2 regions of the Leuconostoc suionicum genome follow, and region 2 is predicted to be linked to the other one. Evidence: riboswitches for the same ligand, from Rfam matches in the RefSeq annotation. Region 2 holds a riboswitch; the other holds the start of a gene.
What was found. Region 2 has a riboswitch for lysine ahead of alr (alanine racemase). Riboswitches for the same ligand answer to the same signal wherever they lie in the genome.
Positions count from the first base shown of each region.

Region 1: linked by a shared signal. The riboswitch ahead of lysA (diaminopimelate decarboxylase) and the one ahead of alr (alanine racemase) in region 2 are both predicted to bind lysine.

Region 1 covers NZ_CP015247.1:624,928-632,457, forward strand. The annotation lists gene A6B45_RS03260 (amino acid permease) at 1-104, shown strand, start outside; gene A6B45_RS03265 (VTT domain-containing protein) at 227-901, shown strand; gene A6B45_RS03270 (transcriptional regulator) at 939-1,484, shown strand; gene A6B45_RS03275 (fructosamine kinase family protein) at 1,668-2,510, shown strand; lysine riboswitch at 2,597-2,765, shown strand; gene lysA (diaminopimelate decarboxylase) at 2,849-4,141, shown strand; gene dapD (2,3,4,5-tetrahydropyridine-2,6-dicarboxylate N-acetyltransferase) at 4,143-4,844, shown strand; gene A6B45_RS03290 (N-acetyldiaminopimelate deacetylase) at 4,844-5,998, shown strand; gene dapA (4-hydroxy-tetrahydrodipicolinate synthase) at 6,001-6,867, shown strand; gene dapB (4-hydroxy-tetrahydrodipicolinate reductase) at 6,867-7,530, shown strand, end outside.
Region 2 covers NZ_CP015247.1:1,890,873-1,898,402, forward strand. The annotation lists gene A6B45_RS09490 (aspartate-semialdehyde dehydrogenase) at 66-1,160, opposite strand; gene alr (alanine racemase) at 1,170-2,282, opposite strand; lysine riboswitch at 2,380-2,548, opposite strand; gene A6B45_RS09500 (NAD(P)H-hydrate epimerase) at 2,674-3,339, shown strand; gene A6B45_RS09505 (Rrf2 family transcriptional regulator) at 3,404-3,874, opposite strand; gene A6B45_RS09510 (YhgE/Pip domain-containing protein) at 3,928-6,093, opposite strand; gene rlmH (23S rRNA (pseudouridine(1915)-N(3))-methyltransferase RlmH) at 6,187-6,666, opposite strand; gene A6B45_RS09520 (S1C family serine protease) at 7,297-7,530, opposite strand, start outside.

The DNA.
Region 1 (7,530 bases), 760 kb from region 2:
TCTTTAATCCAGAATCTCGTCTACCAGCAATTGGTGCTACTATTTGGATGGTCGTGTTTGGCTATATTTCAATGAGACAACCAAAACAGGCGTTAAATAAGTAAGTTACTGTAATTTTTCTGGTTAGAAGGCAGTTAGAATCGCAATAGATATGAAAAGTTATATTTTAATATGACAGGCTTACATGTGTGGTAAAATATTACTATTCGTACTTTAGGGGAATTTTATGTCATTTCTAATTGATTTTATTTTGCACATTGATGTCCATATTGGTAATCTTGTGCAGGCGTTCGGTTTATGGACGTATTTGATTTTATTTGCGGTAATTTTCATTGAAACCGGTAGTGTGATTATGCCGTTTCTACCTGGAGATTCACTGTTGTTTGCTGCAGGAGCTGTTGCTGCTACGCCTGCTGGGCTAAATGCCGGACTTAATCATTGGGTATTTATGATTGTATTCTTCTTAGCAGCTGTTATTGGTGACTCAGTCAATTTTTGGATTGGTCGTACAGGTGGTTATAAAATTTTGCATCACCGTTTCTTTGGCCGTTTCATTAAAGAACAACATATCAAAGAAGCTGAGGCTTTCTTTGAAAAGCGTGGTGCTGCGGCAATAATCATTGGGCGATATATGCCAATTGTCCGCACATTTGTACCGTTTGTGGCTGGCATCAGCCAATTTTCATACAAGCATTTCTTACGTAATAGTTTGATTGCTGCGTTCTCTTGGAGCTTAATTGCAACCGGTGCTGGTTATATGTTCGGAAATATTCCATTTGTTAAAGCACATTTTTCTGTAATTATTTTGGGTATTGCGTTGGTAACATTAATGCCAACGATCATTGGTGTCGTTCGTTCAGCGATGATTGCAAAAAAACAGAAAAAAATGATGTCGAAATAACCGCCATTCATGGCGGTTTTTCTGTATAATTATAACTATGAATAACTTAAAAAAACTACAAGAATTAACTAAAATTTCAACATTAGAGATTGCTGAAGCACTAGATGTTGAAGTTGAAACTGTTGAAGCATGGCAAAACGAAGAAAAAGTACCTAGTGTGAGTGATTTTGAGGCATTAAGTGGTATCTTCTCTTCTCAATTGGATGCTCAAGGAATCGACTCTCAATCCAGTAAGCATCCAATCCACATTCGTTTATCTGTGGATTATCTATTGAATCTAGGAATAACACTTTCAGATTGGATTACTTTAAAGTGGGCCTTTGAAGGGCAGTGGAACAATGATCAGTTAGCCGTCGGATTTTTTTCTAATAATCAATTGGTGCGTGTTGTTAAAAGTGAAAACGAATTTTCGGATGCTTTTGCAGGCTATCTTATTTTACAAACTGAAGGTGAGTTTGAACCATATATTGATGAATTTGATAATGATAAGGAATACGATTGGCGGTTATTACGTTTGAGCGATGAAAAATTTGTGGATGTAACTAACGATTTAATTGCGTCCGATTTGCCGGTCATCAGCTAATGATAGAGAAGTACACAAAGTAGTGACGTTTGTATAATATTATGATACACTACAATTAAATGGTAATACTTGCGAGACAATTGAATAAATTTGTCGATAATAAGGGTATTATTTTGTCAAAAACACAGTTTTCGTAATGAAAATTGTGTTTTTTTGTTCCGATAATAAATTTTGGAGGCTAATATGGACTTAGGTAACGATTTTGTTACTCGTTTGGGACTTGAAAAACCACACGACTTAGAAAAGGTACGTGGTGGCGACATTAACGAGGCGTTTTCAATCTATTCGAACAAACAGCGCTATTTTTTAAAGATTCAACAAAATGCTCAAGCAAGTTTCTTTGATCATGAGGTTGCTGGTTTAAAGGCTTTGGGGGAGGTGGTGACGGTGCCTGCCATTTTAGCACAGGGACAGTTACAAGGACACGCCTACTTAATATTGTCGTGGATTAATCAAGGAAATGGGTCACAACAAGAATTAGCAAAGTCTCTGGTTAAAATTCACCAAGTTACAGCACCAAAGTTTGGATTTGATAGTGATAATTTAGTAGATTTTGTGCCTAAAAATAATACTTGGCAATCTTCTTGGGCTGAATTTTTTGTGAAACAACGCTTGGATCCGCTAATGGCACAAGCGAAAAAAAATAATTTTTGGCTGACCCAACGTGGTGATCACTATAATAATTTACGAGAAACGATATTAAATGATAATCACGCGCAAACAGTTCAACCATCATTATTGCATGGTGATTTTTGGGCAGGAAACTTTATGTTTAACGATCAAGGTAAACCTGTATTTATTGATCCTAACGTGTTCTATGGTGATCGAGAATATGATTTGGCGATTTCAAGAGTGTTTGCCGGCTTTAGCCCGTCATTTTATGATCAATATATGCAAGAATGGCCATTGGACGTTGGCTGGCAAAAACGTGAAAGATGGTATGAGTTCTATTACATACTGATGCACTTTACACGCTTTGGCGATATTTATGCACCGCGAATGAACAAATTATTAACGTCTTTTTAAAAACACATGATTGCTAGCAAAGAATTAGACGGAAACACCTTGACATTCATTAGTGATTCAGTCATAATAGTGACAGAATAAAAATTATTTCACATAGAGGTCGCGATTGACAATACACTTACCGGAGTTGCTGTAGCAATTGATGGTAAGCTTAGGGGATATCGCCGAAATCAAGGTTGTCTACAAATAACCTTGATTGGGCTAATAGTTAAGAGCTATTAGACTGTCGCAGAGATGCGGTGAGCTATGGAAACTGTCAAAAATGCTAACAATGCCCTTTGATAAGTCCGTTTTGCGAACCTATCAAAGGGTTTTTTTGTGTAATTTAAGGGGAAATGATGACGTATCCAACAAATGAAAAGCAACATCTGACGGTTGATGGTGTTGATACAATCGAACTGGCAAAGACATATGGCACGCCGTTAGCAGTTTATGATGTAACACTTATTCGTAAGACAATGAGGGCGTTCAAGCGCATCTTTGAACAAGAAAACGTCCCATATGTAGTAAGTTATGCTGGCAAAGCTTTTGCTACTAAAGCAATATATCAAGTGGCAGCTCAAGAAAATATTCACGCTGATGTCGTGTCTGGTGGGGAATTATACACAGCAATTAAAGCTGATTTTCCAACTCAGCATCTTAGTTTTAATGGTAATAATAAGAGTTATGATGAACTCGTGATGGCCGTTGAAAATGGTGTGGGAACAATTATTGTTGATAATTTTCTTGAGTTACAACTACTGTCAGAAATTACGGCGGAAAAAAATGTTATTCAAGATATTTTACTACGTATTTCACCAGGAATTTCAGCTCATACTCATGAATTTATTAGTACTGGTCAACAAGATAGTAAATTCGGCTTTGATTTACAAACGGGCCAAGCGAAACAGGCCTATGATATTGCAATAAAAGATAACCATCTTCATTTGCGTGGCTTACATGCGCATATTGGATCTCAAATATTTGATGTGACTGGATTTGAGAAAAATGCAGCACTATTAGCAGACACTGCTTACTCATGGGGATGGCAACCAGAAGTCATTAATACTGGCGGTGGATTTGGTATTCGTTATACCGATGAGGATCAACCTTTGCCAGAAAGCGATTTTGCTGATGCTATTATCCGTGTTTTGAAAGAAAAGGCTACACAGTACAATTGGGCAATGCCAGAAATATGGATTGAACCTGGTCGTTCGATTGTCGGGCCAGCCGGACAAACCCTATATACAGTTGGATCGCGTAAGGATATTCCAGGGATTAGAAATTACTTGGCTGTAGATGGTGGTATGGGAGATAACATTCGTCCAGCACTTTATCAGGCAAATTACGAAGCGGTTTTAGCCAATCAACCAAATGCTAAAAGTGAAGAGATTGTGCGAATTGCTGGTAAATATTGTGAGTCTGGTGATGTATTGGTTTGGCAGGAAGAATTGCCGGCGACAAAGCCGGGTGATATTTTATCTGTACTTGCAACAGGCGCGTACGGTTACGCAATGGCTTCAAATTATAACCGAAATCCACGACCGGCCGTTGTCTTCGTGGAAAATGGTCAACATCAAGTCGTTGTTGAACGTGAAACTTTTGAACATATGATCAGTTTAGATCAGGATTATACTCTAGGAGATAAATAACATGGCTGAAAACGAAGCACAAAAATTAATTAACTTCATTGCAAATGCAAAAAAAATTACCCCAGTAAAGGTTACATATAAAGGTACATTGGCAACTAACGTTCCAGATACTGTGCAACAATTTGGAAATGAGTCATTTGGACAATTAATTGGCGACTGGTCTGAAATTGAATCGTTAATTAAGAACCTACCATCAGAGGATGTGTTTATTGAAAATGATTCACGTAATTCAGCCGTTCCTTTACTTGATAAAAAAGAAGTTAATGCTCGAATTGAACCAGGCGCCATTATTCGCGATCAAGTTGAAATTGGTGACAATGCTGTGATTATGTTGGGCGCAGTGATTAATATCGGTGCAGAGATTGGTGCTAACACAATGATTGATATGGGTGCCGTACTTGGTGGTCGTGCCATCGTTGGTGAAAATTCTCATATTGGTGCTGGCGCGGTATTAGCTGGTGTGATTGAGCCAGCATCTGCTCAACCTGTTCGCATTGGTAATAACGTTCTAGTTGGCGCCAATGCCGTTGTTATTGAAGGCGTACAGGTCGGTGATGGCGCAGTAGTTGCGGCTGGAGCAATCGTCACAAAGGATGTACCAGCGAATACAGTAGTTGCGGGTGTTCCTGCAAAAGTCATTAAGGAGATTGATTCGAAGACGCAACAAAAGACTGCGTTAATTGACGCATTGAGAGGCTTATGATGCCAGTTAGTGAAGAAGATTTAAAAACCTATCGGCGTGATTTACATAAAATTCCAGAACTTGCTTTAGCGGAATTTAAAACTCATCGTTATTTGCTAGAAAAAATTCAATCTTGGCAAACTAATTTTATGACAATACGTCAAGTAGAAAAATTACCTACTGCATTGCTCGTGAAATTTTCTGGGACTGACCCAATTCGGACGATAGGATATCGTGCTGATATTGATGCGCTGCCAGTGACAGAAGATACTGGCTTGCCATTTGAATCAACACATAAAGGTGTTATGCATGCATGTGGTCATGATGTTCACATGTCCTTAGCTTTGGGATTGGTTCAGTATTTTAGCGAGCATCAACCTAAAGACAATTTAATTATCTTTTTCCAACCAGCTGAAGAGTCAAAAAGTGGTGGCAAATTAGCTGTTGATTTGGGAATCTTTGAAGGTGACTGGCATCCTGATGAATTTTACGGTATTCATGATCAGCCTAATTTACCTGCTGGAACATTGAGTACATTAGCGGGCACCTTATTTGCCGGAACAGCCGAGCTCGAAATTGACATCTATGGGCAAGGTGGTCATGCGGCTTATCCCCACTTAGGTAAGGATCCAATTGTCATTTCGGCTGAATTAATTATGTTGTTACAAACTGTTGTATCGCGTGACGTTGATCCAATAGAAGGTGGTGTAGTGAGTCTTGGAATGATTAGCGGCGGCTTTACAAATAATGTTATTCCAGACACGGTACATCTTGCCGGAACAGTTCGTAGCATGACTAAAGATGGATTGGATAAAATGACAACACGAATTCGACAAATAGTTGAAGGTGTGGCGTTGGCAAATGATGTCAAGATTAATGTTCGCCTTGAAACAGGAAGTTATTTGCCTGTTGAAAACAATCCCAAATTAGCTAACAATTTACTGAGTTTCATGGAACAGCGTCAAGACATTGCTTTTGAAGAAGCAAAACCTGCGATGACAGGTGAGGATTTTGGTTACATATTGCAACATATTCCTGGTGTCATGCTTTGGCTGGGTGTTAATGACAATCATTCACTGCACAGTGCCAAGTTAAACATCGATGAAGCAGCTTTGTTGCCAGGATTTAATGCTTTGAAAGATTTTATTGAGTGGCGAATGTCACAAGGAGAATAATCATGTACGAAGGAATTAATTTAATTACGGCGATTATTACGCCATTTACAGTAAACGATGAGATTGATTATGAGTCATTAGAGAAATTAATTGAACACCTGTTAAATCATGGTTCGCAAGGATTTGTGATTGCAGGAACAACGGGTGAATCTCCAACGTTGTCTTTTGAAGAAAAAGTTGAGTTGACGAAGTTTATCGCAAAACAGGTTGGTAACCGTGCACTTTTAATTGCTAATGCAGGTTCCAATAATACAAAGGAATCCGTAGAAGCAGCCAAAGCTTTAAGTAAAATCGAGCATATTAACGGCATCTTAGCGGTAACACCGTATTATAATAAGCCAAGTCAAGCTGGTATGATTGCGCATTTCAAAGCTATTGCTGATGCTTCCGAAAAGCCTGTTATGTTATATAATATTCCTGGACGTACGGTGGTTGGTCTGACGGTTGATAGTGTGATTGAATTAGCTCAACATCCTAATATTAATGCAATTAAGGAAACAACATCAACTGAATTTGTTGAAGCAGAGGTAGAAGGGACCACTGGATTTGCAGTCTATACTGGTGAAGATGCAATGACTCTTTCGGCCTACACTGTCGGCGGTGCTGGAACAATTTCGGTAGCTTCACATCTTTATGGTGACGAAATGTCTGAATTGTTTACTGCTATGAATGCAGATAACTGGCGTGAAGCTGCGCGCTTGCAACGTTACCTAACGCCACGAATGAATGCTCTATTTGCCTATCCTTCCCCAACTCCAGTTAAAACAAAATTGGCTGAAAAAGGATTCGTACGTGAAGCTGTACGTCTGCCCCTTATTCCTTTAAGTGATGCAGAAAAATTACATTTGAATGAATTATTGGAGAAATAATGACAAAAATAATTTTAGCTGGTGGTTTTGGTAAATTAGGCCAAGCTATTCAAGATAACTTGAGTGAAGAATATGAAATTGTTGGTATTGTGAGTGGTCATCAACATGAGAGTAAGGTACCTGTGTGGACCTCCTTATCAGATATTAATGTGACAGCAGATATTTGGCTGGATGTCAGTACCCCAGCAACTGTATTTGACAATGCAATGTACGCAATCGAGCATAACATGCCACTAGTGATTGGTGCGACTGGTCTGTCTGATGAACAAGTAGCAACACTGCGTGAACAGTCATCAAAAGGCGTTTTAATTGTACCAAACTTTAGTTTATCAGCTGTTTTGTTAATGCAATTTTCACAGTTAGCGGCCAAATATTTTCCTGATGCAGAAATTATTGAAGCGCACAATCCTAAAAAGATAGATGCACCATCTGGAACGGCTAAGCAAACAGCAAAATTGATTGCAAAAGCTCGTATTGAGGAACCTACATCAACAAAATTAGCGCCAGCTCGCGGTGAACAAATTGATCGTGTGCCAGTCCATGCTGTACGGTTGCCTGGCTATATCGCACAGCAAAGTGTTTATTTTGGTGGTGTGGATGAGCAATTAACGCTGACCCAAAGTACAACAAGTCGATCAGCCTTCGTACCAGGTGTAATTCGCG
Region 2 (7,530 bases):
TTTACACACAGTTGTGCCATCGCTTTTGGAGATATAAAAAGAGCGCTGAACGCTCTTAAAACAATTTATGCTGTGATAAACTTATTTGCTGCGCCTTCTGGGACTCTAACTAAGTCTAAGTCAACAAGACGTTCTGCAATTTGCACTGTATTCCAAGCAGCACCCTTAAGCAAGTTATCTGAGACAACCCACATATGGAAACTATCATCATTTTCCAAATCGGGACGCACACGGCCGACGAATGTTTCGCGTTTTCCTTCGGCATTAATTGGTTGTGGGTACAACTGTTCCTTTGGATTGTCTTCCAAAACAACACCTGGAGCCTCACTCAGAATCGCTTGAAGATCAGCGGCTGTTGCTCCCGAGCCGGCATCCGTTTCAAAATAAACGGTCTCGCCATGACCAATAGGAACAGGTACACGGACCGCAGTTGCTGTCACTTTGACTGCTTTAGAATTTTTATCACCGAACATAATTTTTTTAGTCTCATGAATCATCTTCCATTCTTCATGAGTGTAACCGTCTTCTTCGAAAACATCTATTTGTGGCAGCAAATTATAAGCTAGGGGATAATGATGTTTAGCACTTTTAACCGGCAAAATCTCAGCATGCATTTCTTTACCCGCATTGTGGGCATCGGTTTCTGAAACTAGCTCTTGCCATGCAGATTGTCCCGCACCAGAAGCAGCTTGATAGGTTGAAACGATAACACGTGTCAAACCATATTTGGCTTTAATGGGCGCTAGAGCAACAACCATTTGAATCGTTGAACAGTTAGGGTTGGCAATAATTCCTTGGTGTTGTTTCAAATCTGCTTCATTAACTTCAGGAACAATTAACGGGACATCATCATTCATTCGCCATTGGCTTGAATTATCAACAACCACAGCGCCTCGTTTCACAGCTTCGGGTGCAAATCGAGCTGAAACTGAACCACCACCGCTAGCCAAAACTAAGTCAACCCCATCAAAACTTTCTGGAGTTGCTTCCTCAACAACCACGTCTGTACCCTTAAATTGCAGTGTCTTACCTGCTGAACGTGAGGAAGCAAGCAATTTTATATTCTTCACAGGAATCGTTGATTGCTCTAATTGTTCAATAAGTCGTGTGCCCACAGCACCTGTTGCGCCAAGGATGGCAACACTATATTCTCTAGTCATTATCTTCTCCTAATCTACTAAAATACGATGTATTCTATCTTGTAGTCCTGTTGTAATTTCCCACGGTGCCAAACCTGCAAACTGTGCAACGTCCTCTATCGTGTTCTCTAAGTCTCCATCTTGACCAATAAAGGTTACCGTTGTACCTTCTGGGTATTCACGAGGCAAACGTATCATTAACTGATCCATTGCTACTTGCCCTACAATAGGGGCGTATTGACCGTCAATAATAACCCTGAACCCCATTAATTTGCGTAGCCAACCATCCCCATAACCGATAGGAACAGTGCCTATCCACTCGTTTTGAGTTGTCGTGTATTTATGTGAATAACTAATGCCTTCACCAGCAGGTAAGCGTTTAACAAAATTCACCTCACTACGAAGGGCCATGACGGGTTTCAGGTTGCGTCCATCCGCTAGTTCACCACGAGAGGGCTCAATTCCATAAACCACCGTTCCTACGCGGACAACCTCATGGGGAACTTCTTCTGCGTGATACATTGCAGCCCCCGAATTAGCAACATGATAGTACTTCGGTTTTGGCAAGTCATCCGTCAATTGATGCCAACGTGTTAATTGCTTTTGGAAGTACCGGGTATCTGATGAATCAGATTCGGCAAAGTGCGTCGATAGTCCAACATATTCAAACTTATCAGCATGATCCAAAACAAACTGTATCGCTTTCGCTAAAGTGTCACGATCTCTAAACCCGATTCTGCCCATGCCAGTATCGATACCTAGTGTAATAGGTAATCGTTGTTCACCAGTTAACTGCTGTTCTGCTTTCTCTAGCCAGTCCAATGAAACAACAGTTGCCATAATATGCTGGACAGCCATTAGTTCAACATACTTTACCTGTGAAATACCTAAAATTAAAATTGGTGCAGTGATGCGCTCGTGTCGTAGTGCAATAGCTTCATCAAGAACAGCTACGCCTAAGCCATAAATACCTCCTGCCACAGCAGCTTGAGCCATAGGAATCAAACCAAATCCATAGGCATTTGACTTAACGGTCAAAAAAACTTTGTCTGCACCCGATACATTTTTAACGGTCATTATATTATGTTCAACAGCGCTCTTTGAAACTTCAAGACGTGTTGGACGTGTTATTGCCTCTACCATATGTTAGCCCATTCACAGATATCTATGAATGCATACCTCCTCTATTAAAAAATCCACAGCGCACAAGTAGCAGCCATGGATCCCAATTAATTGCAATCTATAACATAGCACCCCGCTTACGCGACAGTCCAACGATTTTTCACCGATTGGCCCAGCTACTTGGTGTCACAGCACCAACGCTTCGGCTACATCCCCTTTAACCTGTTTCATTGTGCCTGTAAGCACTCCGCAAGCGACTAATGTCAGCAGCAACCTCTATGATTCTTAAATTGTTATTATTGTATTCTAATTTTTTTTATTTGTCAAATTCAATATTTTTACGCTTGTTTGATTGATAAGACTGCTAAATCACCGTATAATAAGTTTAATAACTTATGAAATGATGGGAACTATGACGCGACTTGTTACAGCTTCAGAAATGCAGCAAATAGATAATTACACGATTGAGACTATTGGTATGCCACAGGATGTATTAATTGAACGGGCCGCAATGGCAGTACTTGATGTCATCGGTGCTGGTAGATTCGATTTAAGTCATGTCTTGGTACTAGCTGGTCTTGGTAATAATGGTGCTGACGGCGTAGCAATCGCTCGTCTCTTGTACGCTCAAGGCGTAAATGTCTCATTACAATTTGTCGGAAACGTTAGCCGTGCGAAAGACAGTGTGAAACGGCAACTGGCAATCATCGAAAAGCATGGCTTAGTTCGTTCTGAAAAAAGCGACTTTAATGAGGCAACATTAATTATTGATGCGATATTTGGGGTTGGATTGAACAACGTTCTACCTGAAGGCTTACAAAAAATGATTAAAGCGGCCAACCACATTGATAAACCTGTTATTGCTGTTGATGTTCCCACTGGTATTGATGCAACAACGGGAGAGGTACGTGGCGCTGCTCTGAAAGCTCATACTACAGTCACTTTTGGCTTCACAAAGGTTGGCTTAACGCAACAAAATGGTTGTTATCTTTCTGGAAATGTTATTTTAAAAGATGTCGGAATGCTTGTTCCAGATGATTTTGAATTCAGTTTACAAGAGGCGCTACCGGTTGCATAAAATATAGTACTTCACAATATAAAAACAGTTTATTAATGCCTGGTTAGCATTAATAAACTGTTTTTTAGTCAATATGTGTGACTTCACGCCAATCAACAATTTCTTCGCCTTCTTTGGCAAACAATAATAAATCAGCAATTGATGTACGTTTTAACCGTTTCTTAAAATCTTTTTCTGCTTCATAGACAATAGATAGAACTTCTTTTGTTCCTTCAGCAACAGCAGTTTTGGCAGGAAATACGCGATCTGCCAATTGGGTAGAATGAATAAAGCTATCTTCTCCTTCAATCGCCTCATAAACATCCAATAGCGTAATATCATTGGTTTTACGAGCCAACTTAAAACCACCTTCCTTACTAGCAATCGCTTTTACTAAATTTGCAACAACTAATTTACGCATTGTTTTTTTTAAGTATGATTCAGAGACTTCTAAATGCTCACTTAAAACATGACTTTTAACAGGTAAGCCATCTTTTTGTAAAGCTAACATAACCAAGACGACCAAACTTTGTTCAACTGCACTAGACATTTTCATTTATTTTTCCAACTTCATTTCTTTATGTACGCAGTCTGCCGACTGCTTTTAAATTAATGCTTAAAAGTTAACTGATTATGGTTTAATTTCATTTGGTACACAAACCATGTTAGTACCATTGATATCACCCCTAATGATAACAATACAGTTAAGTCTGATGCAACACTACCACCTATAGAAATTGTTTCGCGGAAGGCATGGACAGAGTAACTCATTGGCATCCATGGATGAATCGCCTCAAAAAAGCTGTTTGACAACTCGATCGGATAAGATCCCGCACTAGCACTCAGTTGTAATACCATCAAAACCAGCATAATTCCTGACCCTAGTTTACCAATTAGCACATTAAACAAGACAACAAACTGGTTGAACCCAAAGGATGCTGCTAAGGCTACAACAAATGTCATCGCTGGCCGCTGCGCCTCCATGCCATCCACTAAGAAGAGTAAACCAGTCATAATCAGTGCTTGTCCAATAAAGACCGGCGCATTAATTAACTGCTTGTTAGCCCACCATGTGAAACCATTTTTTGGCTTTTTAGAAACCGTCATGAAATCAAATATGGTCGTAAATGTGATCATACCAACAAATAGACCAACAGACATCATATATGGCGCCATTCCAGTTCCGTTGTTAGGAACCTTTGATAAATTAGATGATTTTTGCTTGACTGGCTGTGATAATGCTACCACATTTGATTTCTTATTGTGTATAGCTGACAATTTCACAGCACCATCAGCTAATTTATTCGCTAAAGTGGTTGCGCCAGTGCCTGCCTGCTGTAAAGCCGCACTAGCTTGATTTTCACCAGTAAGTAACTGTGTCGTACCATCATTTAATTGCGAAACACTACTATTAAGCGTATCGTTTTTGGCAGCTAACTGTCCAAGCCCTGTGGTTAATTGTGATGACCCTTGCGCTAGCTGTTGGGCGCCCGGTACTGCTTGGTTAGCTATTCCTTGGCTGACAGTAGTTAAACTATCATTTAGTGTTTTAATGGCTGTTTGCGCACCTTGAGTAGCAACAGATCCTTGTTGACCGAGCTTCTGTAATTCTGGAATTTCTGCCTGCAATGCTTGTAATTGTGGCAGCATAGCCTTTAATGTGGTCAATTGACTCTGAATTGTAGTGGCTGCTGTAGCACTTGATTGCACATTTTCACCTAAATCACTTAATGCCGCTTGATATTTAGCAGCAACCGTAGGATTTTCTTGTAAAAATTTTTGGAAATCAGCATCTTGAGCTAATGCCTTAAAAGCAGCTGCATCCTTCCCAGCACCAGTTAATCCAGCTGACAGCTTTTCGGACGCTTCGTTAAGCTTTGTCGAATCAACAGTTACCGTTGGTGACTCAACCTTACTTAGTTTTTGTAAGCCCTGTGTGAGTTGCGTCAATCCTGTATCAAGCTGTTTTAAATCAGCCGCGTTGGCACTTTGCTTTGTATTAATCTCGTCAGAAACCTTTTGGAGCTGTGTGGCAAGTTGTTGAGCACCTGAAGTTAGCTGTTGGGCACCAGTATTAGCAGACGACACGCCATTTGTATACTGTGACAAGCCCGTTGCCAACTGTGAAGTACCGGTTTGGAGCTGTGTTGTGCCATCTTGCAATTTTTTAGTACCATCTTGCAATTGTGATAACCCACTCCCAAGTTGTGTGGCACCTTTAGACCCTGATTGAAAACCTTTTGTCGAAGAAGCTGTTGCATTTAAAATTGTTTTATTATAAACGCTTTGCAGTGATTTTGAAACATTTGCCTGTACTTTATCAGCAGCCGAAGCCGTTAATTTTTCAGCAATGAATCCTTGCCCAGTATTATGCGCAACTTTAATCTCGGGCTTGACTGGCTTAGCATTCAACAACGTACCTGAATTCTTCGTAAAGGTCTTAGGTATCGTGATAGTCATGTAATACTTTCCAGATGTAAGTCCCTTTTTAGCTTTCTTAGCCGAAGTCTCAGTTAATTTTAATTGCTTGCTGTCGAGCAATTTTTTCGTTAAATCATCGCCTATATTCTGTGATTTCCCATTAATCTCTGCGGTCTTGTCTTGATTAACAATCGCAACTGGAAGATGATCCACTCTACCATAAGTATCCCAAAGTGACGACAAAAAAATGACTGCGTATAAACTCGGAATGAGTGTAATACCAACCAATAATAATGGTAACCCCCTAATTTTTCGAACACGGGTCCATTCTGAATTCTCAAAAAACTTCCTCATATTTCGCACTCTTTCGTGTATATTTTTTATCTATGGATATATTATAGACACGGAAATATGAAAATGCAACAATAGTTTTCATCTTTTTACATGTTATTTATGATATGGTGACCCTTGTTGAATCATAAAGGCACGATAAATTTGTTCAATTAGCACAAGACGCATTAATTGATGTGGCAAAGTCAGCAAACCAAAGCTCATCTTTAAGTTCGCCCTTTGCTTGATTTCCTTAGATAATCCAAGAGAACCACCAATAATAAAAGTAATGTCCGAATAACCATTAACCGCAACGGCTTCAAGTTTTTGAGAAAACTCTTCGGAAGGAAACTGTTTCCCTTCTATTGCTAGCACAATAACATAATCACGCGAACCAATTTTCGCCTGAATTCGCTCCCCTTCTTTGGCCATAATTTGATTATTCTGTGCTTCACTAGCATTTTCCGGCGTCTTTTCATCAATCAACTCAACTACTTGAAATTTACAAAAGCGAGATAATCGTTTTGTATACTCCGCAATGCCCTCCTTTAAATACTTTTCCTTTAGTTTCCCGACCGTGATTAATTTAATATTCATTTCAAACCTACTCTTTACAATTTCTTAATATTTTTGGCTGGTTACCTATACTCATTATATCCGATGTTATCCACACGAACAAAAAAGATATTTTTTTCCAAAAAAGCTTTTATACCAACCCTTTTCACTGTTCGCTTTTTAAGTTATCCACTGTTTTTTTTAATTTCAAAAAAAATGTGGATAACTTTATAAACGTTATTTTACTTTCATTTAGACAAATTATAGCTATTTTCTCGCAAGTTATCCACAGTTTTCCACAAAGTTGTACACAATTGTGGATAAGCACACGCGTTCGACTGATATTTAAAGTAAAATTCCTTTACATTGTTCGGAAAATATATTCTAAATATGTTTACATAAATATTCTTTCTTTAATCACTCTAATACACGAACATTACTGTTGAGCGTCTAAAAACTACCTTTTTATCACTAAATATTGTCTAAAATTACCAATATTTATTATTTCTTATAAAAATAAAGCACTTATCCACTAATTTAAACGTCTTTTCCACATTTACTGATATTTAGTCCACAAATTGTTAACATTTTCAACTTGTTTTCAACATTTACAGAAAATACATATTCTTTAACAAAAGTCAAACAAGGGTAAAGAAAAAGCTAACATTTTTGTTAGCTTGCTAATTTCTGTGTTAATTTAACCTTGACTGTCTTCTTAGTATCCTGATGATAATAAGTCAATGTTATTGTGTCCCCAAGCGAATTCTTGTACAGTTCTTCTCGCAGATCAGCCTGTGAACTTACCTTTTTACCATTAATGCCAACGATAACATCGTACTTTTTCAATCCAGCTTTATCCGCTGGGCCATTGTTAGTCAAACTCATTACTACAACACCACCAGTAAC